Regions from separate parts of the Pseudomonas sp. RA_105y_Pfl2_P56 genome, predicted to be linked through region 3. Evidence: predicted binding sites of a transcription regulator. Region 3 holds the regulator's gene; each other region holds the start of a gene.
What was found. The regulator FliA, encoded in region 3, starts transcription of late flagellar genes. The targets are predictions, from matches to a motif close to CTAAAGTTTNNNNNNNNNNNGCCGNTAA.
Positions count from the first base shown of each region.

Region 1 (7,526 bases), on a different contig from region 3:
CACCAATAGAGGGCCGCCGACGTAGTTCACGGCTTCTTGCTGCCGGGGATTGAGTCGGGACATACGAAAATTCGGGAGTCGTTGACGAAATGGGCCGGCATTTTAACAGGCTCAGCGATTTGTGCTGCTCTGTCCGACTTGTGACGCACCACGCGATTCGAATTTGCCGGTTTTGTTACTTTCACGCAGGATGCGCGGAGATTTTGCGGCTAATGTTCTCATTCGTGACAAAAAATAACGTTCTGATAACCGTTGTCATTTGGTCATTGAACGGCGCAACGGCATAATGCCCCGCCCACATCATTGCAGAGTCTAGGGAGCTAGCTTGTCTACGCCTGTCGAACCCTTGCGTTTGCTGCTACTGGCCGAAGAGCCAGCGTGGACAGCGTTATTGCGTGAGTGTCTGGCTCCGATGGGGAGCGCGGCGGTGCTGATCAGCGCGCCGAGCTGGGAGTCGGTCCGCCGTTTGTTCGAAGACAACCGCCACGCGGTGCTGTTGACCGTTCCCGCGTTGCAACCGCTCCCCGGTCGTTGCTGCCTGCCGACGGTATTGTTGCTGGACCAAGAGCCAGCCACCGCGCCCGTTGGCGTCAGCGACTGGCTGGTGTTCGATGCCCTTGACGCCGGCATGCTGCGTCGTTGCCTGCGCCATGTGCGCGAACGCGGCCTGCTGGAAAACACCCTGCAACGCCTCGCCGAACAGGATCCGCTGACCGGTATCGCCAATCGTCAGGGTTTTCAGACCTTGCTCGCGGCGCGCCTCGCGGAAAACGACGGCCGTGGTCTGGCGCTCGGGCATCTCGATCTCGACAACTTCCGCCACGCCAACGACGCCCTCGGCCATCAGGCCGGCGACCGCTTGATCCTGCAAGTGGTGTCGCGGCTGAAGAATCAGCTGGAGGCCGGCGATCAGTTGGCGCGGTTGGGCAGCGACGAATTTGCCTTATTGATCGACACCCGCCGGGCCCCGCAACGCGCCGAGTGGATGGCCGAACGGATCACCGAAGCCTTGGCCGAACCGTATTGGGTCGATGGCGAAAGCCTGCTGATCGGCTCCAGCCTTGGTATTGCACATGCCCGCGCCCAGGGCGGCGCCGATCCGCTGATGTGGCACGCGCACATCGCCATGCAGCAAGCCAAGAGTACCCAGGGCTGCACCTTTCATATCTTCAACGAGCGCATCAACCGCAACGCGCGAAGCATGGCTGACCTGGAAAGCGAGTTGCGCCGGGCTTTGCGCCGCGATGAACTGGAGCTGCATTACCAGCCACGTTTGAATCTTGCAGACGGGCAGATCGTCGGCCTCGAAGCTCTGGTGCGCTGGCGTCATGGCGAGCGTGGTCTGTTGCCGCCCAGCGAATTCGTGCCGCTGGCTGAGCAGAGCGGTCTGATCGTGCCGCTCGGTTACTGGGTGATTTCCCGGGCGCTGCGGGACATGCAGGCGCTGCGCGAGCGCGGACTGCCAGCGCTGCACATGGCGATCAATCTGTCGTTCCGGCAGTTTCAGGACAGTCAGTTGCTGCCGACCCTCAGCCGTTTGATCGCCGAACGTGGTGTCGAGGCGCAGTGGCTGGAATTCGAACTCACCGAAACGGCCGTCATGCGCCGCAGCGATCTGGTCAAACAGACCATGGACGCCCTCGGTCGCCTCGGCGTGCGCTTCTCGCTGGATGATTTCGGCACCGGTTTTTCGTCGTTTGTGCACCTCAACAGCCTGCCGATCACCTTGCTGAAGATTGACAAGAGTTTTGTCGGCGGCATGGAGCAGCGCGAAGAGAACCGCAAACTGGTGCACGCAATGATCAACCTCGCGCACAACCTGCATCTGGAAGTGGTGGCCGAAGGGGTGGAAACCCCGGAACAGCTGGAGTTGCTGCGCGGCTTTGCTTGCGATCAGGTGCAGGGTTATCTGATCAGCCGGCCGCTGCCGTTGGCGGAGTTGGTTGAGTACCTGACGTTCGGTTCCAGCCAACAGCCAGTAATGGAAATCGTGAGCTGAACACAAAACCCAATGTGGGAGCGAGCAAGCCCGCTCCCACAGGGGAATTTTATTCAGCCTGAGCGATATTGAAGCCTTGCGATTGAGGCTCGCGCCGAATCATCCGCTTCATCTTCCACTCAAACGCCAGTGTCAGGCTCACTGCCGCACACGCCAAGCCCAGCGCCAGGCCCCACCAGACGCCCGTCGGTCCCCAGTTCAGGTGAAACGCCATCCACCACGCAGCCGGCGCACCGATCAACCAATAGCAACCGAGCCCGACCAGAAATGTAGTCTTCGCGTCCTTCAAGCCGCGAATGCAGCCCATGGCAATCGTCTGGGTGCCGTCGAACAGCTCGAACCACGCCGCCACTGCCAGCAGGCTCACCGCCAGCCTGATCACCTCGGCGAACGCCGGATCATTGTGATCCAGGAACAGGCCCACCAACTGATTTGGCAGCAGCCAGAAGACCATCGCAAACCCGAGCATGGCCACCGCGCCGAACACGATCCCGACCCGCCCGGACATCCGCGCATCGTTCAGTTGCCCGGCGCCGTAATGCTGGCCGATGCGCATGGTGATCGCGTATGACAATCCCGCCGGCACCATGAACGCCACCGAAACGATCTGCAGAGCGATCTGATGCGCGCCCAATTGCGTACTGCCCATGGTGCCCATGCACAGCGCTGCGAAGGCGAACAACCCGACTTCCACCGCATAGGTGCCGCCAATCGGCAGGCCGAGGCGCCACAGCTCTTTGAGGTATTGGCGGTTAGGCCGCGACAGGCCGGCGCGCAACGGATAAGCGTCATAGGCCGGGTGCCGACGAATGTGCCAGGCCAGTGCCAGCGCCATGCAGTTGGCAACAATCGCCGTGACCAGACCGATGCCCATCAGCCCGAGTTTCGGCAGGCCGAACATGCCAGTGATCAGTGCGTAATTGAGCAGGAAGTTGGCCACAGTGCCGGCCAGACTGATGACCATGACCGGGGTCGCCCGGCCAATCGCGCTGGTGAAGCCGCGCAGGGCCATGAAACTCAAATAGCCGGGCAGGGCGAATGGCAGCGCAATCAGGAACTGGCCCGCAGCGTTGACGTTGGTTTCGGTCTGGCCGAACAGCAGCAGCACCGGTTTGAGGTTCCAGAGCAGCAGCCCGGCGCCCAGTGCCATCAGCCACGCCAGCCATAACCCGGCCTGGGTCAGGCGTGCGGCACCGATGATGTCGCCCGCGCCCTTGCGGATCGCCACCAGCGTACCGACCGCAGCGATAACGCCGATGCAGAAAATCGACACGAACGAGTAAGTCGCCGCGCCGAGACCGCCGCCAGCCAGAGCCTCGGGACTCAAGCGCGCCATCATCAAGGTGTCGGTCAGCACCATCAGCATGTGTGCCAACTGTGAAGCAATCAGCGGCCCTGCCAGCCGCAGGATGGCCCAGAGTTCGGTACGCACAGGATGCTGCATGGTCATCACCACTCGATTGACAGAGGGAACTGGAGACCGTCGATTCTCGGCGCATGCACGCGATTGCACAAAGGGATAAAAAGGATGGGTGGCATGATTAAAACTCATCCTGAGCGGATTCTGCTAAGTTGCTCTCGTCCCGCTATAGGAGCTTTATGAATGTCTCGTCGTCTTCCTCCTTTGTATGCCCTGCGCGCATTTGAAGCGGCGGCGCGGCATAGCTCGTTTACGCGCGCCGCTGAAGAGCTGTCGATCACCCAAAGTGCAGTGAGTCGGCACATTCGCACGCTTGAGGATCATTTTGCCTGCCGCTTGTTTCACCGCAGCGGGCGCCACCTGCAACTCACCGAGTCGGCGCGCATGTTGTTGCCGGGCATCCGTGAAGGTTTTACCGCCCTTGAGCGGGCCTGCAACACCTTGCGCGCCGAGGACGACATCCTGCGCATGAAAGCCCCGTCAACACTGACCATGCGCTGGCTGCTGGCACGGCTCAGTCGCTTCCGCCATTTGCAACCGGGCAACGAGGTGCAACTGACCAGTGCCTGGATGGATGTGGATTCGGTGGATTTCAACGATGAGCCCTTTGACTGTGCCGTGCTGCTGAGCGACGGCCATTTCCCGCCGGACTGGGAAGCCAGTCTGCTGTTTCCCGAAGAGCTGATCCCGGTGGGCGCCCCCAATCTTCTCAACGACCAGCCGTGGGACGTCGCGCGACTGGCGTCCACCGAGTTATTGCACCCGACCCCGGATCGACGCGATTGGCGCAGTTGGCTGGAGTGCATGGGGCTGTCCGATCAGGTGTCGCTCAAGGGCGGGCAGGTGTTCGATACGCTGGAGCTTGGCATGATCGCGGCGGCTCGGGGTTATGGCGTGTCGATGGGGGATCTGCTGATGGTCGCCGAAGATGTCGCGCAAGGTCGCTTGAGTTTGCCGTGGCCGACCGCGGTTGCCAGTGGACTCAACTATTACCTGGTCTGGCCCAAAACCCGTCCGGGAGGTGAACGTTTGCGCCGTCTGAGTGATTTTCTGCAAGGTGAAGTCCGCGCCATGGAATTGCCGACCGTCGTTCGCTTGAGCTGAAACGTTCGAGCCCTCACAATGCCGGCCTTGTGCCATAACCTTGCTAATTGCTCAAGTATTGGGTTTTTCCGCCGAATACGTGCTTGTGGAACCGTCGTGCCGGTGTCCGCGATTCACCCCATTCTTAGAATTTTCCGAGCAAGTGCTGCGATCAAGGAGGATCCGGTGGCTCGGCCAGGAGCTATCCATGTCTCAACCTCGCGCCCGGATCGCCTCACAACTGGGCCTCGCGCTCGCTGTGATATTGGCGATTGTCATCAGCGGCAGTACGGTTTTCGCCCTGCGTTCGCTGGATACCGCCAACCTCGCCACTCGTGAAGAGCATCTGGCCAGTGAGGCCCGCCTGCTGGCTGACCAACTGAGCACTTTCCACGGCACCTTGCGTGAAAGCACGCAGCGCCTGAGCGGGTTGTTCGAAAAGCGATTCAGCACAGGTTTGAGCATTCACCCGAGTGAGCCGGTGACCGTTGCCGGCACCCAGACGCCGGGCCTGCACCTGGGCGGCGAAGTGATGAACAACAACTTCAAGGAAGTTGACGAGTTCCAGCAGATGACCGCCGGCGTCGCCACGCTGTTTGTGCGCAGCGGCGAAGATTTCGTGCGGGTCAGCACCTCGTTGACCAAACAGGACGGCACGCGCGCCATCGGTACTTTGCTTGATCACACTCACCCGGCCTATGCGAAGTTGATGGCAGGGCAGGGCTACGTGGGTCGTGCCGTGCTGTTCGATCGCTCCTATATGACCCAATACACCCCGGTGCGCGACGGCAGCGGCAAGGTGATTGCGGTGCTGTTCGTCGGTTTCGACTACACCGACGCGCAAAACGCCCAATTTGAAAACCTCAAGCGCTTCCGCATCGGCCAGACGGGCTCGCTGGCATTGCTGGATGAGCATAACAAATGGCTGGTTCCGCCAGCCGGCGTGCAGGCGCAGGATCAAGCGATTGCAGTGATCAGCGGTTTGGCCAAGACGCCGGGCAAGGGCCAGTTCTGGAGCGACAAGGCTGAAGACTTCTACAGCGTATCGGTGCCGTTCGACGGCGGGCCGTGGTCGGTGGTGGCAAGCATGCCGAAAGCCGAGATTCGCGCGGTGTCCTGGAGCGTCGGCACCCAACTGGCAATCGGCAGCCTGCTGGCGATGTTGTTGGCGGTCGGTTCCGTGGTCTGGTTGCTGCGCAGCAAACTCGCGCCATTGAGCGACCTGGTACGTCAGGCTGAAGCCCTGGGCGCCGGTGATCTGAGCGTGCGTTTGAATGTGTCCAGCAATGATGAAATCGGTCAGCTGTCTCGCGCGTTCAACCAGATGAGCCAGGCGCTGTCGACCATGGTCGAGCACATCCGCCGTGCCTCGGAAGAGGTCAACAGCCGTGCGCAGGCACTTTCCGGCCTGTCCGGTGGCGCATACGACGGCATGGAACAGCAGTCCGGCGAAATCACCAGCATGGCCGGCGCGGTTGAAGAGTTCAGCGCAACCTCGCTGGACATCGCCGACAACATGGGTGCCACTCAGCGTCTGGCTCAGGAAAATGCCCAGCAAACGCAGATTGGTCGCAGCTCGATGGAAGAGGCTTCGTCGTCGCTTGAGCAAATCGCGGGCGCCCTGAACAGCACCGCCACGGTGATCAACACCCTCGGCCAGCGCTCCCAGGAAATCGGTGGCATTGTCGGCGTGATTACCTCGATTGCCGAACAGACCAACCTGCTGGCGCTCAACGCGGCGATTGAAGCTGCCCGCGCCGGTGAACAAGGTCGCGGCTTTGCCGTGGTGGCTGATGAAGTGCGTAGCCTGGCCTCGCGCACGCGTCAGGCCACCGATGAAATTTCCAGCATGATCCACAGCATTCAGCAGGAAACCGGTAATGCGATCAGCACGATGGAACAAGGCAATGTGCTGATGCAGGAAGGTTTGTCGCGCAACGCCAATGTCGCTTCGGCACTGGCGCGGATCGATGAGCAGAGTCGCTCGGCCGGGCAACAGTTTGCCGCGATTACCACCGCAACCCAGGAGCAGAGCAGCACGGCGACCTTGCTGAGCAGCAACTTGCAGAGCATCGCGTTGGCCAACAGTGAACAGCGTGAGGTTGTTTCCAACCTTGCGGTGACGGCTAAAGAGCTTGAGAAATTGGCGGCGGACTTGCGTTCCGAGGTTGATCGTTTTCGTTGATGCGCCTCTGAAACAGCCATCGCGGGCAAGCCCGCTCCCACAGGTATATCGGTTGTGCGCAAAAATTGTGCTCGCCGTTGAACCGTGCGGGAGCGGACTTGCCCGCAATTGCTTGCGCGGATCAATCGCAGCTCTACTTCCGTCATTACACTTGCTGAATCGTTTCCGCAGCGCTATAAAAATGGCACAACTCCAATAAAGGCTGCTGCCATGACCCTGCTCAAACTCGTTGCCGCACTCGGCGCGCTGTCCGCTGCTTCCCACGCCATGGCTTGGGATTACGTGCTCCTCGATACCAATAAGCCCGCGCAAAACTGGAGCATCACCAGTGAACAGCTCGGTGTGAAAACCGACAAACCCTTCTCCGTCAGCTTGCGTACCCTCCATGGCGGGCGGCAGGAAGGTGTCAGCATCGTTGATATCGACAATGGCACGATGAAACTCTCGGTGGTGCCGACCCGTGGCATGAATGTCCTGCACGCCTCCGTTGGCAACGTGCGCATGGGGTGGGACTCGCCGGTCAAGGAGGTGGTCAACCCGGCATTCATCGAACTCAATGGCCGCGGCGGATTGGGCTGGCTGGAAGGTTTCAATGAACTGGTGACCCGCTGCGGCTACGAATGGGTCGGCCATCCCGGCATGGACAAGGGTGAGTTGCTGACCCTGCACGGACGCGCTGCCAACATTCCGGCCAGTACCGTTACGCTGCACATCGACGAAAAACCGCCTTACGCCATCAGCCTGCGTGGCGAGTTGAAAGAGCAGGCGTTCAAGAAAGTCGATTTCTCTGTAGCCACCGAACTGGTCACCGAGCCCGGCAGCGTGCGTTTCGCACTCAA
Region 1 covers NZ_CAXAPL010000047.1:21,202-28,727, forward strand. The annotation lists gene rep (DNA helicase Rep) at 1-63, opposite strand, end outside; gene AACY11_RS24365 (putative bifunctional diguanylate cyclase/phosphodiesterase) at 326-1,999, shown strand; gene AACY11_RS24370 (NorM family multidrug efflux MATE transporter) at 2,049-3,443, opposite strand; gene AACY11_RS24375 (LysR substrate-binding domain-containing protein) at 3,603-4,523, shown strand; gene AACY11_RS24380 (methyl-accepting chemotaxis protein) at 4,711-6,687, shown strand; gene AACY11_RS24385 (aldose 1-epimerase family protein) at 6,898-7,526, shown strand, end outside.
Region 1: AACY11_RS24380 (methyl-accepting chemotaxis protein) is a predicted target of FliA. The motif match lies at 4,574-4,601, and genes of this name have one in related genera.

Region 2 (7,526 bases), on a different contig from region 3:
CGCCGCCCGTGCTCACGGCATCACCGTGTGCAACTGCCAGGGTTACGGCACGCCATCGGTGGCGCAGCACACGATCATGCTGCTGCTCAATCTCGCCACGCGCTTGGCCGATTACCAGCAAGCGGTGGGCGAAGGTCGCTGGCAGCAAGCAAAACAGTTCTGTCTGCTGGACTACCCGATTGTCGAACTGGAAGGCAAAACCCTCGGCCTGCTTGGGCATGGCGAACTCGGCGGTGCCGTTGCCCGGTTGGCTGAAGCCTTCGGCATGCGCGTGCTGCTGGGGCAAATCCCCGGCCGCCCGGCCCGGCCGGATCGTCTGCCACTGGATCAATTGCTGCCGCAGATCGACGCCCTGACCCTGCACTGCCCGCTCAACGAGCACACTCGCCACTTCATCGGTGCTCGCGAACTGGCGTCGATGAAGCCCGGCGCGTTCGTGGTCAATACCGCCCGTGGCGGACTGATCGACGAACAGGCCTTGGCCGACGCCTTGCGCAATGGCCATCTCGGCGGCGCCGCTACCGATGTGCTCAGCGTCGAGCCGCCCACCCGGGGCAATCCACTGCTGGCCGCCGACATCCCGCGCCTGATCGTCACGCCGCACAACGCTTGGGGCAGTCGCGAGGCCCGGCAACGTATCGTGGGTCAATTGACTGAAAACGCTCAGGCGTTTTTCAGCGCTAAGGCGCTGCGGGTCGTCAGTTGATAAACTGCGGCACTTTTTTTTGAGGAGCAGTTATGGATCCGCGCAGTGAAGTACTGCTTCGTCAGGCCGAGTTATTCCAGGGCTCGCTATTGCTGGCCGGATTGCCTGCCGACGATTTGCTCGCACGTCTGCCCAACGCCTTTGGCTGGTGCTGGCACGCTGGCGATCAAGCCGCGCTCGACGCTCGCTTCGAAGGCCGCAGCCACTTTGGCGTGAATATCCCGGAGCGCGAATTCGACAGCGCCGTGGTGTTTCTGCCCAAATCCAAAGACCTGACCGATTACATCCTCAACGCTGTGGCCGCACGTCTGCCGGGGCGTGAGGTGTTTCTGGTCGGGGAAAAACGCAGCGGCATCGAAGGTGCGTCCAAGCAACTCAACCCGTTCGGCAAGCCGCGCAAACTCGACAGCGCCCGGCATTGCCAACTGTGGCAAGTGACCGTGGCCAATGCGCCAGAAGCAAAATCGCTGGAAAGCCTGGCGCAGACTTACGAATTGCCGCTGGCTGAAGGCCCGTTGAAAGTCATCAGCCTGCCCGGCGTGTTCAGCCACGGCCGACTGGATCGCGGCAGTGCCCTGCTGCTGGAACATCTGGACAAACTGCCGAGCGGTCATCTGCTCGACTTCGGTTGTGGCGCGGGCGTGTTGGGGGCAGCGGTCAAACGTCGTTACCCGCACAACCAGGTCACGTTGCTGGACGTCGATGCGTTTGCTGCGGCCAGCAGTCGTCTGACCTTGGCGGCCAACGGCCTGGAAGGCGAGGTGCTGACCGGTGACGGAATCGATGCGGCACCAATGGGTTTGAGCGCGATTCTGAGCAACCCGCCGTTCCATGTCGGCGTGCACACCGATTATTTCGCCACCGAGAACTTGCTGCGAAAAGCGGCCAAACATCTGAAAAACGGTGGCGAACTGCGCTTGGTGGCGAACAGTTTCCTGAAGTATCAGCCACTGATCGAAGAGCATCTGGGCGTGTGTGCGATCAAGGCCGAGGGCAACGGATTCCGGATTTACCGGGCCAAGCGCGGCTGAAAATTAGCACTTGCCGAATGGATTCTGCCTAGGCAGAATCCGCTCCGTCCTAGGGGAGTAGTCTCCCACGAGCGCCAAGCTCGTCCGGCATACGTCAACATACTTGATCCTCAGATCATGGCGTATGCGACCCAAGCGTCCGCACCAGACGGATAGCAGGGTTTGACAAGACCTATGACACGAACACCTTACCCGGGGCGGGAAGGCTGTACGTGTCATAGCCGTGTCGACCCGCCCCTTAGGAAATCCTGATGCTGGACTCGTTACTCGTTCCCACCGCAATCGTTGCCTTGGCCGAAATCGGCGACAAGACGCAACTGCTCGCGCTGATTCTCGCCGCTCGCTTCCGCAAACCCTGGCCGATCATTGCCGGTATCGTCGCCGCAACGCTGGCCAACCACGCAGCAGCCGGTGCGGTCGGTGCCTGGTTCGGCAGCTTCTTCTCCGATTCGGTACTGCACTGGATTCTCGCCGCCAGCTTTACGGCCACGGCGTTGTGGACGCTGGTCCCGGACAAAATGGACGACGATGAAGCGAGCACGGCACGCAAATTCGGGCCGTTCCTCACGACGCTGATTGCGTTCTTCCTCGCGGAAATCGGAGACAAGACCCAGATCGCCACCGTCATGCTGGCTGCGCAATATCCGGAATTGTGGCTGGTGATTATCGGCACCACCCTGGGCATGTTGATTGCCAACGTGCCGGTGGTATTGGCCGGTAATTTTGCGGCGGAAAAACTGCCACTGACATTGATCCGTCGATTGGCGGCTTCGGCATTCCTGATTTTGGCAGTCGTTGCGGTGTACAAGGCGATGCAAAGCAGTGGCTGGGTTTGACGGCGTAAGTCGATAGACCCTGTCAGCGTTCTTCGCGAGCAAACCAGCCCCCACTATGGAGTGCATTCCAAAGTGAGAGCGGGCTTGCTCGCGAAGGGGCAATCAGCCTCGCTGCAAAACCATCAGGACTTCGGCGCTTTCTCGTACAGCGGCATGACCTTCGGAATCGCCGCCTGCAACGAGGCAATACGGCTGCTCGACGCCGGGTGAGTGCTCATGAACTCCGGTGGAGAACCTTCCGAAGCCTTGCTCATCTTGTTCCACAAGGTGATCGCCGCGTTCGGGTTGTAACCGGCGCGAGCGGCCAGTTCCAGACCAATCAGGTCGGCTTCGTTTTCGTTGGCTCGGCTGTTGGGCAAGGTCATGCCGTAGTTGGCCACGGTGTCGGCCAGCGCCAGGCTGTCCTGCCCCAGACCAAACAGTGCGCCCGCGCCCTGTTTGGCCATTTCAACGCCATAGGCCTTGGACATCGCTTCACGACCGTGCTCGCGCAGGGCGTGGGCAATTTCATGGCCCATGACCGCCGCGATTTCATCGTCGGTGAGTTTCAGGCTGTCGATCAGCCCGGTGTAGAAGATGATCTTGCCGCCGGGGCCGCAGTTGGCGTTGAGCTCATCGCTCTTGATCAGATTGACTTCCCATTGCCACTGCGCGGCATCCGGGCGGAAGTTCGGCGCCTGAGCGATCAAGCGGTTGGCAATCGCCTGAACGCGCTTGGCCTCAGGACTGGTTTTGTCCAGCACGCCTTTGCTCGACGCCTCGCCGACGGTTTTCTGATACGACTGGGCATACATCTGGTCGACCTCTTGCGAGGACAGCATGCTGAACATGTACTGCTTGCGCTCCACCCCTACGGCTCCGCCGCTGGTGGTGTTGACCGACTGACAACCGGCCAGCAACAGCGCTGCGCTCAGTGCACTTACAACCAATGTCTTGTTCATTCAAAAGCTCCCTGAAAACGTGCGCGTATCGTAGGCGGGTAATGGTATCGGCGCCAGAGTCAACAGACGTATTGCAGCGGCTTTCAGATATTTCCCGCCCGCACTGTCGTAAAAAATTCACAGCGACCGCAAGCCCCCGACAACTGCGTCGCGCACGCATCCATTTGCGACATCCCCACCCAATTGCGCCTTGCACCATTCATGGCTCATTGCCCGCTGCCGATACATCACCGCAGACATCCTCTTGCGTGCGGAGCTCCCATGAAGTTCAAGTCGATCCAGTTTTCCGTCGCCGCCCTGGCCGGCGCTATCGTACTCAGCGTGGTTGCCGCGCTGGTGCTGTACGCGCTGTTCTCTGGCGCCCGCACTCAGGAAATGGTGCAGCAACGCACCCAGGCCCAGTTTGAACAAGTCATCGAACAGCGACTGACCTCACTGGCACAAACCCAGGTCAGCCAGATTCAGCGCGAACTCGAAGCGCCGTTGCTGATTGCCGGCGGGCTGGTGCGGGTCAACGCCTTGCTCGGCACGCCCGGCGCCGATGGCCAGCCACGCCTGAGCGTCAGCCGTGAACAGTTGATCAGCCTGATCAAAGAGAACGTCGAAAAGAACCCGAAGATTCTCGGCACCTACATCGCGTGGGAAAAAAACGCACTGGACCACAATGACGCAGCCTACGTCGGTACCCGCGTCGTCGGTATCGACGCGGCCAACGGGCGCTTCCTGCCATGGTGGTTCCGCAACGACGACGGCACCCTGGGCCTGGACAAACTGGTGGACGTCGACGACCAGAAAGTCCTCTCCACCGGCGTGCGCGCCAGCGAGTACTACCTGTGTTCGAAAGAGCGCAAAAAATCCTGCGTGATCGATCCTGCGCCCTACAAGGTCGGCGACAAGATCGTCATGCTCGCCTCCTTTATCGAACCGATCATGCTCAACGGCGCATTCCAGGGCATCGTCGGCGCCGACCTGTCGGTGAACTTCATCCAGGAAATGCTCCTGGGCGCCAATCAGAAACTCTACAGCGGCGCCGGAGAAATGGCCCTGATCGGCAGCAATGGCCGGATCGTCGCCTACACCAAGGATCCGAGCAAATTCGGCGAAAAGGTCAGCGACATTCTCGACGCCGAACAGATTGCCAGCATGGCCAACCTCAAGCGCGGCGAAGTCACCTACTCCGTCAATAAGGACAAGGGGCGCATCGAATTGTACTTGCCGTTCGGCATTGGCCAGACTGACGCGCGCTGGACGTTGATGCTGCAATTACCGCTCAACGCGGTGATGGCTGATCTGCAAAAACTGCAGGGCGACCTCGATGCCCAGCGCAAGTCCGACACCTTCGGCATGGCCATGGTCGGTCTGATCATCGCTGGCGTCGGCCTGCTGGTGATCTGGCTGGTGGGCCACGGCATTGCCCGGCCACTCAAGCAGATGGTCGCGATGCTGGATGACATTGCCCAGGGTGAAGGTGATCTGACCCGTCGCTTGAGCAGTGATCGCAGCGACGAATTGGGTTCGATTGCCAAGGGTTTCAACACCTTCCTGAGCAAGTTGCAGGCGATGATTACCCAAGTGGTGACGTCGGTGCAGAGCGTCAGCGACTCGTCGGAACACACCGCCGACATCGCGATTCGCACCAACATCGGCATCCAGAAACAAATGGCCGAGATCGATCAGGTCGCCACCGCCGTGCAGGAAATGACCGCCACCGCGCAAGATGTGGCGCGCAACGCGACCCAAGCGGCGCAAGCAGCGAGCCATGCCGATCAAGCCGCCAGCCAGGGCATGCAGATTGTCCGCGATACCTCCCATTCGATTGGCGTGCTGGCGGTGGAAATCGGCAAGGCTGTGGGTGTGGTGCAAACCCTGGCCAAGGACAGCGAGAACATCAACGCGATCCTCACCGCGATTCGCGGGATCGCCGAACAGACCAACCTGTTGGCGCTGAACGCGGCGATCGAAGCGGCGCGTGCCGGCGAACAAGGTCGCGGCTTTGCGGTGGTGGCGGACGAGGTGCGCAATCTGGCGCAGAAAACCCAGAAAGCCACCGAAGAAATCCAGACCATGATCCAGCAACTGCAACAGGGCACCCGCGATGTGGTGCGGGTCATGGAAGACAGCCAGAACCGCACCGACGAAAGCGTGCAGCACGCCTCGAAAGCGGCCGAGGCGCTGGAGACGATTACCCAGGCGGTGTCGGTGATCAACGACATGAATACGCAGATTGCCAGTGCGGCCGAGGAGCAGAGCGCGGTGGCCGATGACATCAACCGCAACGTGATCAATATTGGCCAGGTGGCCAATGAGGTGGCGGGCGGCGCGGATGAGTCGAGTTCGGCCAGTGCCGACCTGACCAAACTGGCGGAGCAGCAGCGGCGGTTGATCAATCAGTTCAAGGTCTGATCCAAAGGCGCCTTGTCGAGCAAGCCCGCTACCACCCTGGAGTGAATTCCAATGGTGGGCGCGGGCTTGCGCGCCAAGGCGTCAATGCAGTCAACGCACTACCCCGGGGTCAGACACTCCGGCCCATTGAGCTTCGGATCATTGATCAGATTCGCCAGCACCCGCTCGCGCAGCGCGGCAGGCTCACTGGCCAGCAAACCCTGCAACACATGCAACGGTGTTTCGGGATTGAGCCAAGCGGCCTGCCCCGCCTCATCGAGAATCAACGGCCGGCGCTGACTGGCCGCCGGCTGAGTGATGACGGCGGTACTCAGCCACACCTGTTCCTGCACCGGATATGCCTCCCAGATCGCCGCAAAAAACAGCGAAGAACCCTCCCCCGGCGTCAGCCAGTACGGGCGTTTGCGTTGGGTACCCCGCCACTCGTAAAAGCCGTTGGCCGGCAGCAGGCAGCGACGCAGGCGCAGTGCCTCGCGAAACATCGGCTGTTCGGCCACTGTTTCTGCCCGGGCATGCGCCGGTGTTTTCGACAAATCGGTCAACCACGGCGGCGTCAGCCCCCATCGGGCCCGGGCCAGCGTGCGCTGGCCGTCGGCCTCGGCGCGCAGCATCAACACCGAATCATTGGGGGAAATGTTCCACTGCGCCTGTTGATCGGCGGGAAAACCAGGCAGCGCCGCGAAGTCGCGGTTCCAGCGAAACAGGGCATAACGTCCACACATGGGGCAACACGACTCAGAAGTAAAACGAACGTCAGCCTAACAGACCAGCGTCCCGGGGAAGCTCTCCGGTTCATCGCCGGGCAGCGGCAGCGCGGCATTGTACGCGGTGATCAGTTCGCGGGCGTACTCGGCCTGATCGTTATCCACCGAAAGCCCCAGCAGTCCAAAAATCGGCAATTCACCCGTGCCGCCGAGCAGATCCCGGCCCACCAGGTGCGCTTCAATACCTTCGCTGGCGAGCATGCCTTTGAGCATTTCGCCTTCCATCAGGCTCTCCGGTTCGTAGATTCGCTGCATGGGCGCCCCTCACTCGTTTTCGCTGAAGACTTCCAGGTGCCATTCTTCTTCGTGAACCTGCAATACGAATGTGATCGGCCGACAACACACCTGACAGTCCTCGATGTAGGTCTGGTCGCCGCCAGACAGATCCAGCGTCGTCTCGACATCTTCACCACAATACGGACATTCATACTCAGCGGTTTCCAGCATCGCGGTCTCCCAAGTGACTTGTGCGTATAATCGCCGGTCTATTTGCAGGGCTATTTTTGTCTGGCTACCTTTTCAGACCGTGCCCCGCGGGTTTTCGATCAAAACCTTTACTTACCCTAGCCGTTTCCAACAAGAGAGCATGATGGGCGAATTCGATGCCATCCGACCTTACGACGACAGCGAAGTACCTGCGGTACTGGCAAGACTGCTCGGCGACAAGGCGTTTCTAGATATCCTCACCCACTTCCGCTTCCCGCGTTTTGCCGGTCCTTTCGGCTGGATGCTCAAACCCCTTATAGCCCATCGGCTGCGTCGTGAGTTCGCCGGCGTCAACTCGGTAGCTACCTTACAAGATAAAGTCGAGTTCTACGTCGACCACACCATCGAGCGCGCCACCG
Region 2 covers NZ_CAXAPL010000038.1:41,962-49,487, reverse strand. The annotation lists gene AACY11_RS22300 (2-hydroxyacid dehydrogenase) at 1-706, shown strand, start outside; gene AACY11_RS22295 (class I SAM-dependent methyltransferase) at 739-1,737, shown strand; yybP-ykoY riboswitch at 1,777-1,901, shown strand; gene AACY11_RS22290 (TMEM165/GDT1 family protein) at 1,989-2,573, shown strand; gene AACY11_RS22285 (M48 family metallopeptidase) at 2,696-3,514, opposite strand; gene AACY11_RS22280 (methyl-accepting chemotaxis protein) at 3,776-5,917, shown strand; gene AACY11_RS22275 (SOS response-associated peptidase) at 6,016-6,639, opposite strand; gene AACY11_RS22270 (putative signal transducing protein) at 6,676-6,936, opposite strand; gene AACY11_RS22265 (CPXCG motif-containing cysteine-rich protein) at 6,946-7,128, opposite strand; gene AACY11_RS22260 (1-acyl-sn-glycerol-3-phosphate acyltransferase) at 7,271-7,526, shown strand, end outside.
Region 2: AACY11_RS22280 (methyl-accepting chemotaxis protein) is a predicted target of FliA. The motif match lies at 3,713-3,740, and genes of this name have one in related genera.

Region 3 (7,526 bases):
AGCAGCGCAGCACCGATGGTGCCGCCCAGTACGATCAGTGCCGCCGGGCCGTTGGCCAGCGCACCGAGGTGACCACCTTCAAGGTAGTTACCGCCGATGATGGCGACGAACGCCATGATGATCCCGATAAGGCTTAGAACATCCATCAGATACACGCCTCGACGATGTGCTTGCCGATATCGTCCAGACCGTACACCGCGTCAGCGAGATCGGCTTTGACGATGGCCATCGGCATGCCGTAGATCACGCAACTGGCTTCGTCTTGCGCCCACACCGAGCTACCGCCCTGCTTGAGCAGACGCGCGCCCTCACGGCCGTCGGCGCCCATGCCGGTCAGTACCACCGCCAGAACTTTGTCACCGTAGGATTTCGCGGCAGAACCGAAAGTAATGTCCACACACGGCTTGTAATTCAGGCGCTCGTCGCCCGGGAGGATTTTCACCGCACCACGGCCGTCGATCATCATTTGCTTGCCACCCGGCGCCAGCAACGCGAGGCCCGGACGCAGGATGTCGCCATCCTCGGCTTCCTTGACGCTGATGCGGCAAAGCTTGTCGAGTCGCTCGGCGAACGCCTTGGTGAACGCCGCCGGCATGTGCTGGATCAAGACGATCGGTGCCGGGAAGTTGGCCGGCAATTGCGTCAAGACGCGTTGCAGGGCAACCGGGCCGCCAGTCGACGTACCGATGGCAACCAGTTTGTAGGCCTTGCGTTTCGGCGCGGGCGATGATGCGCTGGCGGCCGAAGTGCGGGTGGGCGCCGGAGCAGGTGCCGGACGAGCCGCAGCGCTGCTGTGGCTGCTGAAGCTCGACGCCGCTGGCGTGGGTGTCGGCGCAGGCGCAGCCACCGGAGCCGGTGCGCTATAGCCACTGAAACGACGATTACTGCGCGAGATGCTGTGCACCTTCTCGCACAGCAGTTGCTTGACCTTCTCCGGATTGCGGGAGATGTCTTCGAAATTCTTCGGCAGGAAATCCACCGCGCCGGCATCCAGCGCATCCAGGGTGACCCGGGCGCCTTCGTGTGTCAGCGAGGAGAACATCAAGACCGGGGTCGGACAGCGCTGCATGATATGCCGCACAGCCGTGATGCCATCCATCATCGGCATCTCGTAGTCCATGGTGATCACGTCTGGCTTGAGGGCCAGGGCCTGATCGATCGCCTCTTTACCGTTGGTTGCCGTGCCGACAACCTGGATGCTCGGATCCGCAGAAAGAATTTCCGAGACGCGGCGGCGGAAAAAACCCGAATCGTCCACCACCAGGACTTTGACTGCCATAAACACTCCATTAGGTGCAGCGGGACGTTATCGCCCCGCTGCCCCGGATTCAAATACGCCGTGCGGCGTAACGCTTGAGCATGCTTGGAACATCGAGAATCAGTGCAATGCGGCCGTCACCGGTGATGGTGGCGCCGGACATGCCCGGAGTGCCCTGCAGCATTTTGCCCAATGGCTTGATGACCACTTCTTCCTGGCCGACCAGTTGATCGACGACGAAGCCGATCCGCTGAGTGCCCACCGAAAGGATCACCACATGGCCTTCGCGCTGCTCTTCGTGAGCGGCGGAGCTGACCAGCCAGCGCTTGAGGTAGAACAATGGCAGCGCCTTGTCCCGCACGATCACCACTTCCTGGCCGTCCACGACGTTGGTCGTCGACAGGTCGAGGTGGAAGATTTCGTTGACGTTGACCAACGGGAACGCGAACGCCTGATTGCCGAGCATCACCATCAGGGTCGGCATGATCGCAAGCGTCAGCGGTACCTTGATGACAATCTTCGAGCCCTGGCCCTTGGTCGAGTAGATGTTGATCGAACCGTTGAGCTGGGAAATCTTGGTCTTCACCACGTCCATGCCGACACCGCGGCCGGACACATCGGAGATCTCGGTCTTGGTCGAGAAGCCCGGGGCGAAGATCAGGTTGTAGCACTCGCTATCGCTCAGGCGATCGGCCGCGTCCTTGTCCATCACACCGCGTTTTACCGCGATGGCACGCAGAACGTTCGGGTCCATGCCTTTGCCGTCATCGGAGATCGACAGAAGAATGTGATCGCCTTCCTGCTCGGCCGCCAGAACGACTTTGCCGCCCCGCGCCTTGCCTGAATCTTCACGTTCTTCCGGCGATTCGATACCGTGGTCGACCGCGTTGCGCACCAAGTGGACCAGCGGGTCGGCCAGAGCCTCGACAAGGTTTTTGTCCAGGTCGGTTTCTTCGCCGACCAGTTCCAGGTTGATCTCTTTCTTGAGCTGACGCGCCAGGTCTCGAACCAGGCGTGGGAAGCGCCCGAAGACCTTCTTGATCGGCTGCATCCGGGTTTTCATTACCGCGGTCTGCAAGTCAGCCGTCACCACGTCCAGGTTCGACACGGCTTTGGACATGGCTTCGTCACCACTGTTCAGACCCAGGCGCACCAGACGGTTACGCACCAGCACCAGTTCGCCGACCATGTTCATGATTTCGTCGAGACGCGCGGTGTCGACCCGCACAGTCGTCTCGGCTTCGCTCGCCGGTTTTTCCGGTGGCGGTGCTGCTGGAGCGCGGGCAGGCGCCGGTGCGGCAGCGGCAGCCGGTTTTGGCGTTTCGGCTTTTGGTTCAGGCTTGGCCGCAGGTTTGGGCGCAGCAGCGGCCGGGGCCTTGGCGGCTGGCGTGGCAACAGTCGAAGCGGAACCCGTAGCAGCGGTGCCAACTTCAGAGAACTTGCCTTTGCCATGCAATTCGTCGAGCAGCGATTCGAACTCGTGATCGCTGATCAGATCGCTGCCGGCAGCGGCGGCCGCCGGTGCGGCTGGCGCAGCAGGTGCCGAGGCAATCGCCGACTCCAGCGCATCAACGGCGAAATTGCCTTTGCCGTGCAACTGATCGAGCAACGCTTCGAATTCGTCATCGGTGATGTCCGAGCTGTCGCCCGCCGCCGGTGCTGCCGGAGCCGCCGGAGCCGCCGGTGCTACAGCGTCAGCCGCGAACTGGCCTTTACCGTGCAACTGATCGAGCAATGACTCGAACTCGGCATCGGTAATTTCATCGCTGGCGGCCGCATCGGCAGCTGGCGCAGGCGCAGCAGCCGCCGGGGCTTGGGCTTCAGCCTTGACGGCGTTCAGCGAGTCCAGCAGTTGTTCAAATTCGTTATCGGTGACGTCGCCCGAATCGCCTTCGACGACCAGGTCTTCGATCATCTCGGCCACGGGAGATGCCGGGGCTTCGTCCGCCGTTTGCGGCTCGGCCAGACGCGCCAGGGCGGCCAGCAGCTGCGGGGTGGCCGCCGTGATCGGTGCACGTTCGCGGACTTCGCTGAACATGCTGTTCACCGCGTCCAGTGCTTCGAGGACAACGTCCATCAGTTCTGCATCAACGCGCCGCTCACCCTTACGCAGGATGTCGAACACGTTTTCGGCGATGTGACAGCACTCCACCAGCTCGTTGAGCTGAAGGAAGCCGGCGCCCCCTTTTACAGTGTGGAAACCGCGAAAAATTGCATTGAGCAGATCTGCATCATCCGGACGGCTTTCCAGCTCGACCAGTTGTTCGGACAGTTGCTCAAGAATCTCGCCGGCCTCAACCAGGAAATCCTGAAGGATCTCTTCATCGGCGCCGAAGCTCATTAATGGGGTGCTCCTACAGGTCTAAAAACCCAAAAAACCTAAAATTCCAAAACTCTAGAACCCAAGGCTGGATAACAAATCGTCCACATCGTCCTGACCGGACACAACGTCTTCTCGTTTATCGGCATGAATCTGCGGACCTTCACCCTGCGAGAGATGTTTTTGTGGATCTTTTTCTGCAAGCATCGCCTCACGGTCATGTTCGATGCCCGCAAAGCGGTCCACCTGACTGGCCATGAGCACGAGTTTGAGCAAATTGCTTTCGACTTCGGTGACCAGTTGCGTCACACGCTTGATCACCTGACCGGTGAGGTCCTGGTAATCCTGGGCGAGGAGGATGTCGTTCAGATTGCCCGACACCGCACGGTTGTCCGTGCTGCTGCGCGACAGAAAACCGTCGACCCGGCGCGCCAGTTCACGGAACTCTTCAGCCCCGACCTCGCGACGCATGAAGCGCCCCCAATCGGCACTCAAGGCCTGGGCTTCGTCAGCCAGACCATTGACCAGCGGCGTGGCGCTTTCCACCAGATCCATGGTGCGGTTGGCCGCGGCTTCTGTCAGCTTGACCACATAGCCCAGACGCTCGGTGGCGTCGGTGATTTGCGACACTTCCTCAGCCTGCGGCATGTGCGGATCGATCTGAAAGTTGACAATCGCACTGTGCAGTTCGCGCGTGAGCTTGCCCACTTCCTGATACAGGCCGCGGTCACGGGTCTGATTGAGCTCATGGATCAGTTGCACAGCGTCGCCGAACCTGCCTTTTTCAAGGCTTTCGACCAGTTCGACCGCGTGTTTTTTCAGGGTCGACTCGAAATCGCCCTGTGAAGATTCGTTATGCTCCATAGCTCCCCCGCGCGTTCATCAGCCGATGCGTTCGAAAATCTTCTCGATTTTTTCTTTCAACGCCTGGGCCGTGAAAGGTTTGACCACGTAGCCGTTAACACCGGCCTGGGCCGCTTCGATGATCTGTTCGCGCTTGGCTTCAGCGGTCACCATCAGCACGGGCAGGTGCTTGAGTTTTTCATCGGCACGCACGTGGCGCAGCAGGTCGATACCGGTCATGCCCGGCATGTTCCAGTCCGTTACCAGAAAGTCGATGTTTCCGCTGTTGAGTACCGGAATGGCGGTAATGCCATCGTCGGCCTCGACGGTGTTGGTGAACCCCAGATCACGCAGCAGGTTCTTGATGATCCGCCGCATCGTTGAGAAGTCATCAACGATGAGGATTTTCATGTTTTTGTCCAATTCGACCTCCAAGCAGTCTTAAACGCGCCCAGCACCTGGACGCGCCATTTCAATCATTCCGGCGTAGCACTCGAAGACTGTCTGGAACACAACGGAGCAAGACCGGTGCCGCTCATCACCGCACCGGCCTCGTTCGCAGTGTCCCCACACTGCCTTCAGCGCGCTCGCCACTCCCCCAAACGCCCCCGCAAACGGGCCGCGCACTGGCTGTGTAACTGGCTGACCCGCGATTCACTGACGCCAAGGACTTCACCGATCTCCTTGAGGTTCAGCTCTTCGTCGTAGTACAGCGCCAACACCAGTCGCTCACGCTCCGGCAAATTGGCAATCGCGTCCGCCAGCGCTGCCTGGAAGCGTTCATCTTCCAGATCGCGTGACGGCTCAAGATGAGCACTGGCGCCATCCTCGTGCAGCCCTTCGTGTTCGCCGTCCTGCAACAGGTCGTCGAAACTGAACAAGCGACTGCCCAGGGTGTCATTCAAAATCCCGTAGTAATCGTCGAGACTCAATTGGAGTTCGGCCGCAACCTCGTGATCTTTAGCATCACGGCCGGTTTTAGCTTCAATTGCGCGAATTGCGTCGCTGACCATACGGGTGTTGCGGTGAACCGAGCGTGGCGCCCAGTCCCCTTTGCGCACTTCGTCGAGCATCGCGCCGCGGATTCGAATGCCCGCGTACGTTTCGAAACTGGCACCTTTGCTGGCGTCGTATTTGGTCGAGACTTCAAGCAGACCGATCATGCCGGCCTGGATCAGATCCTCGACCTGCACGCTGGCCGGCAGGCGTGCCAGCAAGTGGTAGGCAATGCGCTTGACCAGTGGCGCGTAACGCTCGATCAGTTCGTACTGCGCGTCACGCGCCGACTTCTTGTAGTAATTCATACCGCTGGCTGTCATAGCACGGGCCCTGCCGTTTGCTGCACGAGGCGCTCGACGAAAAACTCAAGGTGGCCACGCGGGTTGGCCGGCAGTGGCCAGGTGTCGACCTTCTGCGCGATGGCCTTGAACGCCAGTGCGCACTTGGAACGCGGAAAGGCTTCATAGACTGCACGCTGCTTCTGCACGGCCTTGCGCACGCTTTCGTCGTAGGGCACGGCGCCGACGTATTGTAGGGCCACATCAAGGAAGCGATCCGTGACCTTGGTCAACTTGGCGAACAGGTTACGGCCCTCCTGCGGGCTCTGGGCCATGTTGGCCAGGACGCGGAAGCGGTTCATGCCGTAATCACGGTTCAACAGTTTGATCAATGCGTAGGCGTCGGTGATCGAAGTCGGCTCGTCGCAAACCACCAGCAACACTTCCTGCGCCGCGCGCACGAAACTGACTACCGAGTCACCAATGCCCGCAGCGGTGTCGATCACCAGCACGTCGAGATTGTCGCCGATGTCGCTGAAGGCCTGAATCAGGCCGGCATGTTGCGCCGGGCTCAGGTGAACCATGCTCTGGGTGCCGGACGCCGCCGGCACGATGCGAATTCCGCCCGGGCCTTGCAACAGCACGTCGCGCAGTTCGCAGCGGCCTTCGATCACATCGGCCAGCGTGCGTTTGGGGGTCAGCCCCAGCAGAACGTCGACGTTTGCCAGTCCCAGATCGGCGTCCAGCAGCATGACCCGACGGCCAAGCTCTGCCAGCGCCAGCGACAAGTTCACTGACACGTTAGTTTTCCCGACGCCACCTTTGCCGCCGGTCACCGCGATCACCTGTACGGGATGCATGCTGCCCATGTTATTTCTTTACCTTGTCTTGCATAGACGGAGGCCACATTACTGGCTGCGCGTTCACAACCTGAACAATGCATGGCAGACCATCGATGTAGGTACAAAAACTGTTCATGAATACCTCAGCCTACCTGCTTGGTCGGGCTGTGATAGATATCAGCGAACATGTCAGCCATGGCTTCTTCGCTGGGTTCTTCCTGCATTTGCACGCTGACGGCGCGGCTGACCAGTTGATGACGGCGCGGCAGATGCAGATCATCCGGAATCCGTGGGCCATCGGTCAGGTACGCGACCGGCAATTCATGACTGATCGCCAGGCTCAACACTTCGCCAAGGCTGGCCGTTTCATCCAGTTTAGTCAGGATGCACCCGGCAAGCCCGCAACGCTTGTAACTATGATAAGCGGCGGTTAGAACCTGTTTCTGGCTGGTGGTTGCCAAGACCAGATAATTTTTTGAACGGATGCCTCGCCCGGCCAGACTTTCGAGCTGCATGCGCAGTGCCGGATCGCTGGCTTGCAGGCCCGCGGTATCGATCAGCACCACGCGCTTGCGCAGCAATGGATCCAGCGCCTGCACCAGCGATTGGCCCGGGTCGACGTGCGTCACCGGCACATTGAGGATACGACCCAGGGTCTTCAATTGTTCCTGAGCGCCGATACGGAAACTGTCCATGCTCACCAGCGCAACGTTCTGCGCGCCGTACTTAAGCACATAACGGGCAGCGAGTTTAGCCAGCGTGGTGGTCTTGCCCATACCTGCCGGACCGACCATGGCGATCACCCCGCCTTCTTCCAGCGGCTCGACTTCCGGTACGGCGATCATCCGCGCCAGGTGCGCCAGCAGCATGCGCCAGGCCTGACGAGGTTCTTCGATATCGGTGATCATCGCCAGCAGATCGCGCGACAACGGACCGGAGAGACCGATACGTTGCAGACGACGATACAGGTTGGCTTGCGCCGGACG
Region 3 covers NZ_CAXAPL010000016.1:2,953-10,478, reverse strand. The annotation lists gene AACY11_RS12995 (flagellar motor protein) at 1-146, opposite strand, end outside; gene AACY11_RS12990 (protein-glutamate methylesterase/protein-glutamine glutaminase) at 146-1,279, opposite strand; gene AACY11_RS12985 (chemotaxis protein CheA) at 1,329-3,599, opposite strand; gene AACY11_RS12980 (protein phosphatase CheZ) at 3,654-4,442, opposite strand; gene AACY11_RS12975 (chemotaxis response regulator CheY) at 4,461-4,832, opposite strand; gene fliA (RNA polymerase sigma factor FliA) at 5,000-5,740, opposite strand; gene fleN (flagellar synthesis regulator FleN) at 5,737-6,567, opposite strand; gene flhF (flagellar biosynthesis protein FlhF) at 6,684-7,526, opposite strand, start outside.

Region 4 (7,526 bases), on a different contig from region 3:
CCGCTGCTGCTGGCGCAACTCGAAGCGTTGGAGCAGGCCGACTGGAGTGGTGAAGATGTGGAGGACGATCGCTTGCGGCTGATCTTCACCTGCTGTCACCCGGCGCTGGCGGCGGATGCGCAAGTGCCGCTGACTTTGCGCGAGGTCTGCGACCTGACTACCGAAGAAATCGCTCGCGCATTCCTGTCGGCGCCGGCAACGATTGCCCAGCGCATCGTCCGCGCCAAAGCGAAGATCCGTGATGCAAAAATCCCTTATCAAGTTCCCGGTCTGAGCGAATTGCCTGAGCGCCTCGACAGCGTGTTGCGGGTGATTTATCTGGTATTCAACGAAGGTTATTCGGCGTCGATGGGCGCCGAACTGATCCGCGAGGACCTGACCTGTGAGGCCATTCGGCTTGGGCGCTTGTTGATGGAGTTGCTGCCGGAACCCGAGGTCATGGGACTGCTGGCGCTGATGTTACTGCACGAGTCACGCAGACCGGCGCGCACTTCGCCGAACGGGGAGTTGGTGCTGCTGAGCGATCAGGATCGCTCGCGTTGGGATGCCGGGTTGATTGCCCAAGGCTGTGCGCTGGTGGAGCGTGCGCTGACTACGCGGCGGTTCGGGCCGTATTGTCTGCAAGCAGCAATAGCGGCGGTGCATGCCGAGGCGGGATCGGCAGGGGAGACGGATTGGCAGCAGATCGTCGGGCTGTATGACGTGTTGTTGCGGGTGCTGCCGTCGCCGGTGATCGAGTTGAACCGGGCGGTGGCGGTGGCTCAGCGTGACGGGGCCTTGGCCGGGTTGAACTTGATCGAGGGGATTCTGGATCGTGGCGAGTTGCAGGATTACCACTTGGCACATTCGGCGCGGGCGGAGTTCTGTCGGCAGTTGGGCAGGGTGGAAGAGGCGCGGGTGGCTTATTCACGGGCGCTGGAATTGACGCGGCAAGCGCCGGAGCGGCGGTTCATTGAAGCGCGGTTGCTAGCGTTGGACTGATCCGAACGGGGCGCTGGCCGTACCGGCCTCTTCGCGAGCAAGCCCGCTCCCACAGGGGATCGGGGTGGTCATGGAGTTTTGGCATGGCCGCCACGCTATTCCAGCATCTTGCTCAATAACCAGCTCCCCGCTGGCCCCGGCGGATGCAGCCGCGACCACAAAGCATCGACAAACACCGGTTTCGGCCAGCCGCGCACGTTCAGTTCCACCAGCGTGCCGTTGCCGAAACGCCCCACCAGCCAGCGCGGCAGCGGTGCCCAGCCGAAGCCCATTTCGGCCATTTCCATCAGCATCAGGTAACTGGGCGCCGACCACACACGGCCTTTGGCGCGACTGTCGTATGGATTGACGATCGTCGCCAGGCGAAGTTCGCGATGTTGTTCCAGGATCGCTTGGTCGATGTGCTTGAGCGTCGTCAGTGCATGCTCGCGGCTGACGAACAGGGCGATATCGGTGCGCTCGGCGACGGTGGAGGCCAACAGATCCGGCGGGTAGCTGTCTTGCATCTCGGCGAAGGCCAAATGCGCCCGACCGCGCTGCACCAGTTCGATCAAGTCGTCGCACTCGGCAATCAAACACTCCAGTTCCATATCCGGATAACGCTGCTCGAACCCGATCAATGCCGCTTCAAAACGCGCTGATTGATAGGTGTCGGAAATCGCCACGGTCAGCTTTGGCTCCACGCCTTGGGACAATTGCCGAGCGGTGATTTCCAGGCGGCTGCTGGCCGTGAGAATCGCCTCGGCCCGTTGCAGCATCACATGGCCGGCCGGGGTGAGGGTCGGCTTGCGGCTGCTGCGATCGAACAGTTGCAAATCCAGATCGATCTCAAGGCTGGCCACCGCTGCGCTGATGGTCGACTGACTGCGCCCCAGTTTGCGCGCCGCCGCCGAAAACGAGCCTTGGGTCGCCGCTTGAACAAACGCCAACAACACTTCCTGCGAGATCATCAACTATCGCCTTGATCGATGGTTATTGGTTATGAAGTATCGGTTCGGTGTTGGATCATGGCAACCACCTTCACTCAAGGAGTCAGGTCATGACTGCCAACAAATCCATCACTGAACGTATCTTGCAGGCTGTCGGTTTCGAACTGTTGGCCATTGTGATCTGCACACCGTTGCTGGCGTGGATCATGCAAAAACCATTGCTCGACATGGGCGCGGTGACGGTGTTGATCGCGTTGCTGGCGCTGGGTTGGAACGTGGTGTTCAACCGCTTCTTCGACCGCCTGCTGGAGCGCCTGCACATTGCGCGCAACGCTTGGGTGCGAATGGTGCACGCCTTGTTGTTCGAGGGAGGCTTGATCGTGATGGGTGTGCCGCTGATTGCCGGGTGGCTGTCGGTCAGTTTGTGGCAGGCGTTTTTGCTCGACATCGGCGTGTTGCTGTTCTTTCTGCCGTACACCTATGTGTATCACTGGGGTTATGACGTGGTGCGCGAGCGGGTCTTGAAGACCCGCCCGGTCTGAGCAGCAAGCGTCATCTGTGCCTCAGTCTTGAGGCTCAGAGAAACATGCCGCCCGAAGCCTCAACCCGTTGACCATTGATCCACTGCCCACCCGGTGACAACAGCAACGCCAGCGCGCCACCAATGTCATCCGGCTGCCCGGCACGGCCCAGCGCGGTGTTGCTGGCGACCATGGCGTTCACTGCTGAGTTGTCGCGCACTGCGCCGCCGCCAAAATCGGTTTCGATGGCGCCCGGCGCGAGGATGTTCACGCCGATCTGTCGTGCACTCAACTCCTTGGCCTGATAGCGGGTCAACACTTCCATCGCACCTTTCATCGCGGCGTAGGCGCCGTAACCCGGCAGGCTGAAGCGGGTCAGGCCGCTGGAGATGTTGATGATGCGCCCGCCATCGTTGATCAGCGGCAGCAATTGCTGGGTCAGGAAGAACGGCCCTTTCAACTGGATGTTCATCAACAGGTCGAACTGCTCCGGTGTGGTTTCGGTGAACAGGGCGTGCACGCCGATGCCGGCATTGTTGATCAGGAAATCAAAGCGCTGACGTTCAAAATGTTTGAGCGCGTGCTCGACCTGCGCGGCGAAATCGGCAAAGCCTTCGCTGCGACCCACGTCCAGTTGCAGCATCACGGCGTTGGCGCCGAGTTGTTCCAGTTCAGTCACCAGCGCTTGGGCTTCATCGGCGCGGCTGTTGTAAGTGCCGATGATGTCGATGCCCTGCGCGGCGAGGTGCAGGGCGGCGTTTTTGCCCAGGCCACGGCTGGCGCCGGTGATCAATGCGATTTTGCGATTCATGGGACTTCCTCAATGGCGGTGAGTGGATGGAGCAAAGTTTATTTATCCGCCCTTAGGTGATAAACAGAGCTAAACCGGAATCACTGGTCGAATAAACCGAACAATCAGCGAGTGCCCCGATGAACAAACTGGAACTGCTGCGCACCTTCGTCCGGGTCAGCGAACTGTCGAGTTTCACCCTCGCCGGGGAGAGCCTCGGCTTGCCGCGTTCTACCGTGTCCGAGCATGTGCAGGCGCTGGAAACGTTGCTTGGCACGCGGCTGCTGCAGCGCACCACGCGCAAAGTGCAGGCAACACAGGACGGTTTGGTGTTGTACGAGCGGAGCAAGGATCTGCTTTCGCACATGGACGAGATCGAAGGCCTGTTTCGTCAGGACGAGGCCTCGCTGACGGGGCGGATTCGCGTCGACATGCCGAACATCCTGTCGCGGCGACTGGTCATGCCGCGCCTGCCGTCGTTCATGGCGCGCCACCCCAATCTGGAACTGGAAATCAGCAGCACCGACCGCCGGGTCGATCTGCTCAGCGAGGGTTTCGACTGTGTGGTGCGGATCGGCGCGCAGCCCGATCAATCGGTGGTAGCCCGGCATCTGGGCGACTTTCCCATGATCAACTGCGCCAGCCCCGCTTATCTGGCGCGCTACGGCGTGCCGCAAACGCTGGAGGATCTGGCGCAGCATCGGCTGGTGCATTACGTCGGTGTTTTGGGGGCGCGTTCGGAAGGCTTTGTCTACGAGGAGGGCGGCCAGGTCCGGCGTTTGCCGATGGCTGGCAGCGTGACGGTCAACAGCACCGATGCTTACGAGTCGGCCTGCCTGGGCGGTTTTGGTCTGGTGCAGGTGCCGCGCACCGGCATGCAGCCGCATCTGGATAACGGCGAACTGGTGACGGTGCTGGCGCAGTACACCGCGCCAGCCATGGCGATTTCGTTGCTGTATGCGCGGCAGCGGCATTTACCGCTACGCGTGCGGGTGTTCATGGATTGGCTCGGTGAGGTGATCCGTTCAACCCTCTGACCCACATCGTTGTCTGTGATGGGCACAAAAAAGAGTGGATCAGTAATCGCCACGTTTACGAAACGCCCAGCGCCCGGCGATCACGGTAAACGTCGCCACCAGCGCCACCAGAATCCAGAACCCCTCAGGATCTGTCGCCAGCGGCACACCCCCCACGTTCATGCCGAAGAAACCGGCAATGATGTTGATCGGCAACGCCAGTACCGTCACCACGGTCAAGGTGAACAGCGTGCGGTTGCTCTGTTCGTTGAGGTTGGCGGCGATCTCTTCCTGCAGCAACTTGATCCGCTCACCAAGGGCGGTGAGGTCGTTGATGATCAGCGCAAACTCCTCGGTGGACTTGCGCAACTCCTTCACGTCCTCCTTCTGCAACCACGGCGGCGGACGGTTGAGCAGGCGCAGTAAAGAGCCGGGTTCGAGCGCCAGTAATCGTTGCAAGCGCACCAGCACCCGGCGATTGGCGCCGAGTTCGGCGCGGTTGGTCGACAGCCGCGAGGAGAGCAATTGATCCTCGACCTGATCGACGCTCATGCTGGTCTTGCGCACGATCTGGGTCAGCACTTCGCCCTGATCGCGCAGCAGGTGTACAAGCAATTCCGAGGGCGAGCGAAAGCGTTCGCCGGCCTTCACCGACGAGCGCAGTTTGTCCACCGAGTGCAACGGTTGCAGGCGCGCGCTGACAATCAGTTTGCTGCGCACGCAGACCCACAGCGTCGACACATCCGACGACACCATGCTGCTGAGGTTGAACACCACGTCGTTGACCACCGCCAACAGCGCCGAGTCGACATGCTCGATGCGCGTCGAACGCGAGCCCTCATGCAACGCTTCGAAAAATTCTTCAGGCAATTGCAGATGGCTTTTCATCCAGCGCTCGCACGCGGCGTGAGCCAGATTGAGGTGCAGCCAGAGGAATTCATTGCTGTCGCTGTCACCTTGCAGGCAGCGCAATGCGGTGGCCGAATCGATTTCGCGACCACGCTCACCCGGCAGAAAACGGAAGCCGTAGAGCAAGCCAAACAAGTCCGGGTCGCGATGACTGATATCGAGGCTGTGGTTCATGGAGGCTCGCTGCGAGGAGGGCGGTTGGCGCAGGGGTTACAGGTTCACCTGGGGGGCATCATCGCAATGTCACATGACGTTTGCGTGACAAAAAAGTGACGTCAAATCAAAGCGCTACCGGCGGTCGGGAACCTCTCAAGAACGGCTTTGGCGCGCCGATCACGGGTACGTTAGGTTGCGCACCGTTGGCCACGCCACGGTTCGCCGACAGGGAAGTCCGGCCACTTTTTCACGCCTGAAACAGGCGTGCCTCATCCCTGCCATGAGTACCTGCAATGCTGCAAAAATCCCTGAGAGCGCAAATTCTCGCCCTGCTGAGCGGCAGCCTGCTAGCGATGCTGTTGATCGCACTGGCCTGCTTTCATTTCCTGTCCAACGGCGTGCAGAGCTACAGCCGATTGATCGCCGGTCCGTTGCACACCTCGCAACTGATCGACGAAGCCAACCTGCAATTCAAAGTGCAGGTGCAGGAATGGAAAAACGTCCTGCTGCGCGGCAAGCAACCGGCGGATCTGAGCAAGTACTGGGGGCAGTTCGAAGATCGTCAGCGCGATGTACAGAACATCCTCGGCGAACTGGCCAGCCAGAAGAGTATCGATCCCGGTTTGAAAACCCGTATCGAACGTCTGCGTGACGAGCATCGCCAACTCGGTGCCGCTTATCAGAAGGGCCGCGATGCCTATGTGGCCGCCGGTGGCGATCCGGTTGCCGGCGACAACGCCGTCAAAGGTGTCGACCGCGCCGCCAGCGAGCAAATGAGCGAACTGGTGGCCGAGTTGCGCAAACAGGGCACCGAGCAATCGGTATCGATCAGCGCCGAAGCCGATCGCACCGTCTGGCTTGGGCTGTTGGTGATGCTCGCGTCGGGCCTGTTGATCGGTGTGTTGAGCCTGTGGCTGGTCAACCGCAACCTGGTTGAGCCGATCCGCAAGCTGATTGATTACGTGACCCAGTTGAGTCGCGGCAAACTGGCCGAGCGTGTGGTCAGCGACCGTCAGGACGAGTTGGGCAACCTCGCGGCCGCCGCCAACACCCTGCGTGATTTCCTTGCTGAAACCTTCACTCGCCTGCAACGCAGCGCCAGCGATCTGGACAGCGCCAGCGGCGAATTGAACGCCATCGCCACCACCATGGCCGGCGGCACCAACGAGCAGTTCAACCGCACCGATCAAGTGGCCACGGCAATGAACGAAATGTCCGCCACCGCCCAGGAAGTCGCGCGTCACGCGGCTGACGCTGCGCGTGCTGCCGACGATGCCGACCAGTCTGCCCAACAGGGTGAAAAGGTCATGCAGAGCACCATCCACTCCATCACCCAGATGCGCAGCGAAATCACCAACACCGCCACGGTGATCCGTCGTCTCGAAGCCGACAGCGGCCGTATCGGCAAAGTGCTGGAAGTGATTCGCGGCATCGCCGAGCAAACCAACCTGCTGGCGCTGAACGCGGCAATCGAAGCGGCGCGGGCCGGTGAGGCAGGGCGCGGTTTTGCCGTAGTGGCTGACGAAGTGCGCAACCTTGCACAGCGCACGGCGGAGTCGATCATCGAGATCAACCAGATCATCCAGAACGTGCAGACCGGTGCTGTGGACGCCGCGCAAGCCATTGACAGCGGCCAGGCGCGCAGCGACGAAAGCGTTGAGCAAGTCACTCAGGCCGGCGCGATGCTGGAGCGCATCACCCACGCCGTCGAAGCGATCCGCGACATGAACCGTCAGATCGCCACGGCGGCCGAAGAGCAGACGTCGGTGGCCGAAGACATCTCGCGCAACCTGACCGAGATCACTTCGATTGCCAGCACCAACCTCGACAACGTGCAGCGCACCGAAAGCGCCAGCCAGAACCTGCACGGCCTGTCCGGGCAACTGAACGAAGTCACCGCACGCCTGAGTGCCTGACTCGTTGGCTGTGTACCGGATCGGATACCGAGACGGTACACAGTCAATCTCAATTGGCGGCGAGCATGATCGATGGCCGGTTATCTATAACCGGCATTGGAGCATTCCCATGGTCGGCCTCAGTTCTGTATCGATCAATCAAACCCTCGCCACGGCGACCCGCAAAACGTCGATCAGCGAAGTCAGTGAAGACACCTCCACCACGGCGTCGGCCAGCACCGCCTTCGTGAGCAAGCCCACTCCCAAAGGGTTTGCTGTCAGGCACAAAAAAGCCGCGCGATCCAGTGATCGAGCGGCTTGGTGTGCAA
Region 4 covers NZ_CAXAPL010000024.1:71,047-78,572, forward strand. The annotation lists gene AACY11_RS17420 (RNA polymerase sigma factor) at 1-981, shown strand, start outside; gene AACY11_RS17425 (LysR family transcriptional regulator) at 1,077-1,931, opposite strand; gene AACY11_RS17430 (multidrug/biocide efflux PACE transporter) at 2,021-2,452, shown strand; gene AACY11_RS17435 (SDR family NAD(P)-dependent oxidoreductase) at 2,487-3,242, opposite strand; gene AACY11_RS17440 (LysR family transcriptional regulator) at 3,362-4,258, shown strand; gene AACY11_RS17445 (transporter) at 4,298-5,320, opposite strand; gene AACY11_RS17450 (methyl-accepting chemotaxis protein) at 5,596-7,218, shown strand.
Region 4: AACY11_RS17450 (methyl-accepting chemotaxis protein) is a predicted target of FliA. The motif match lies at 5,455-5,482, and genes of this name have one in related genera.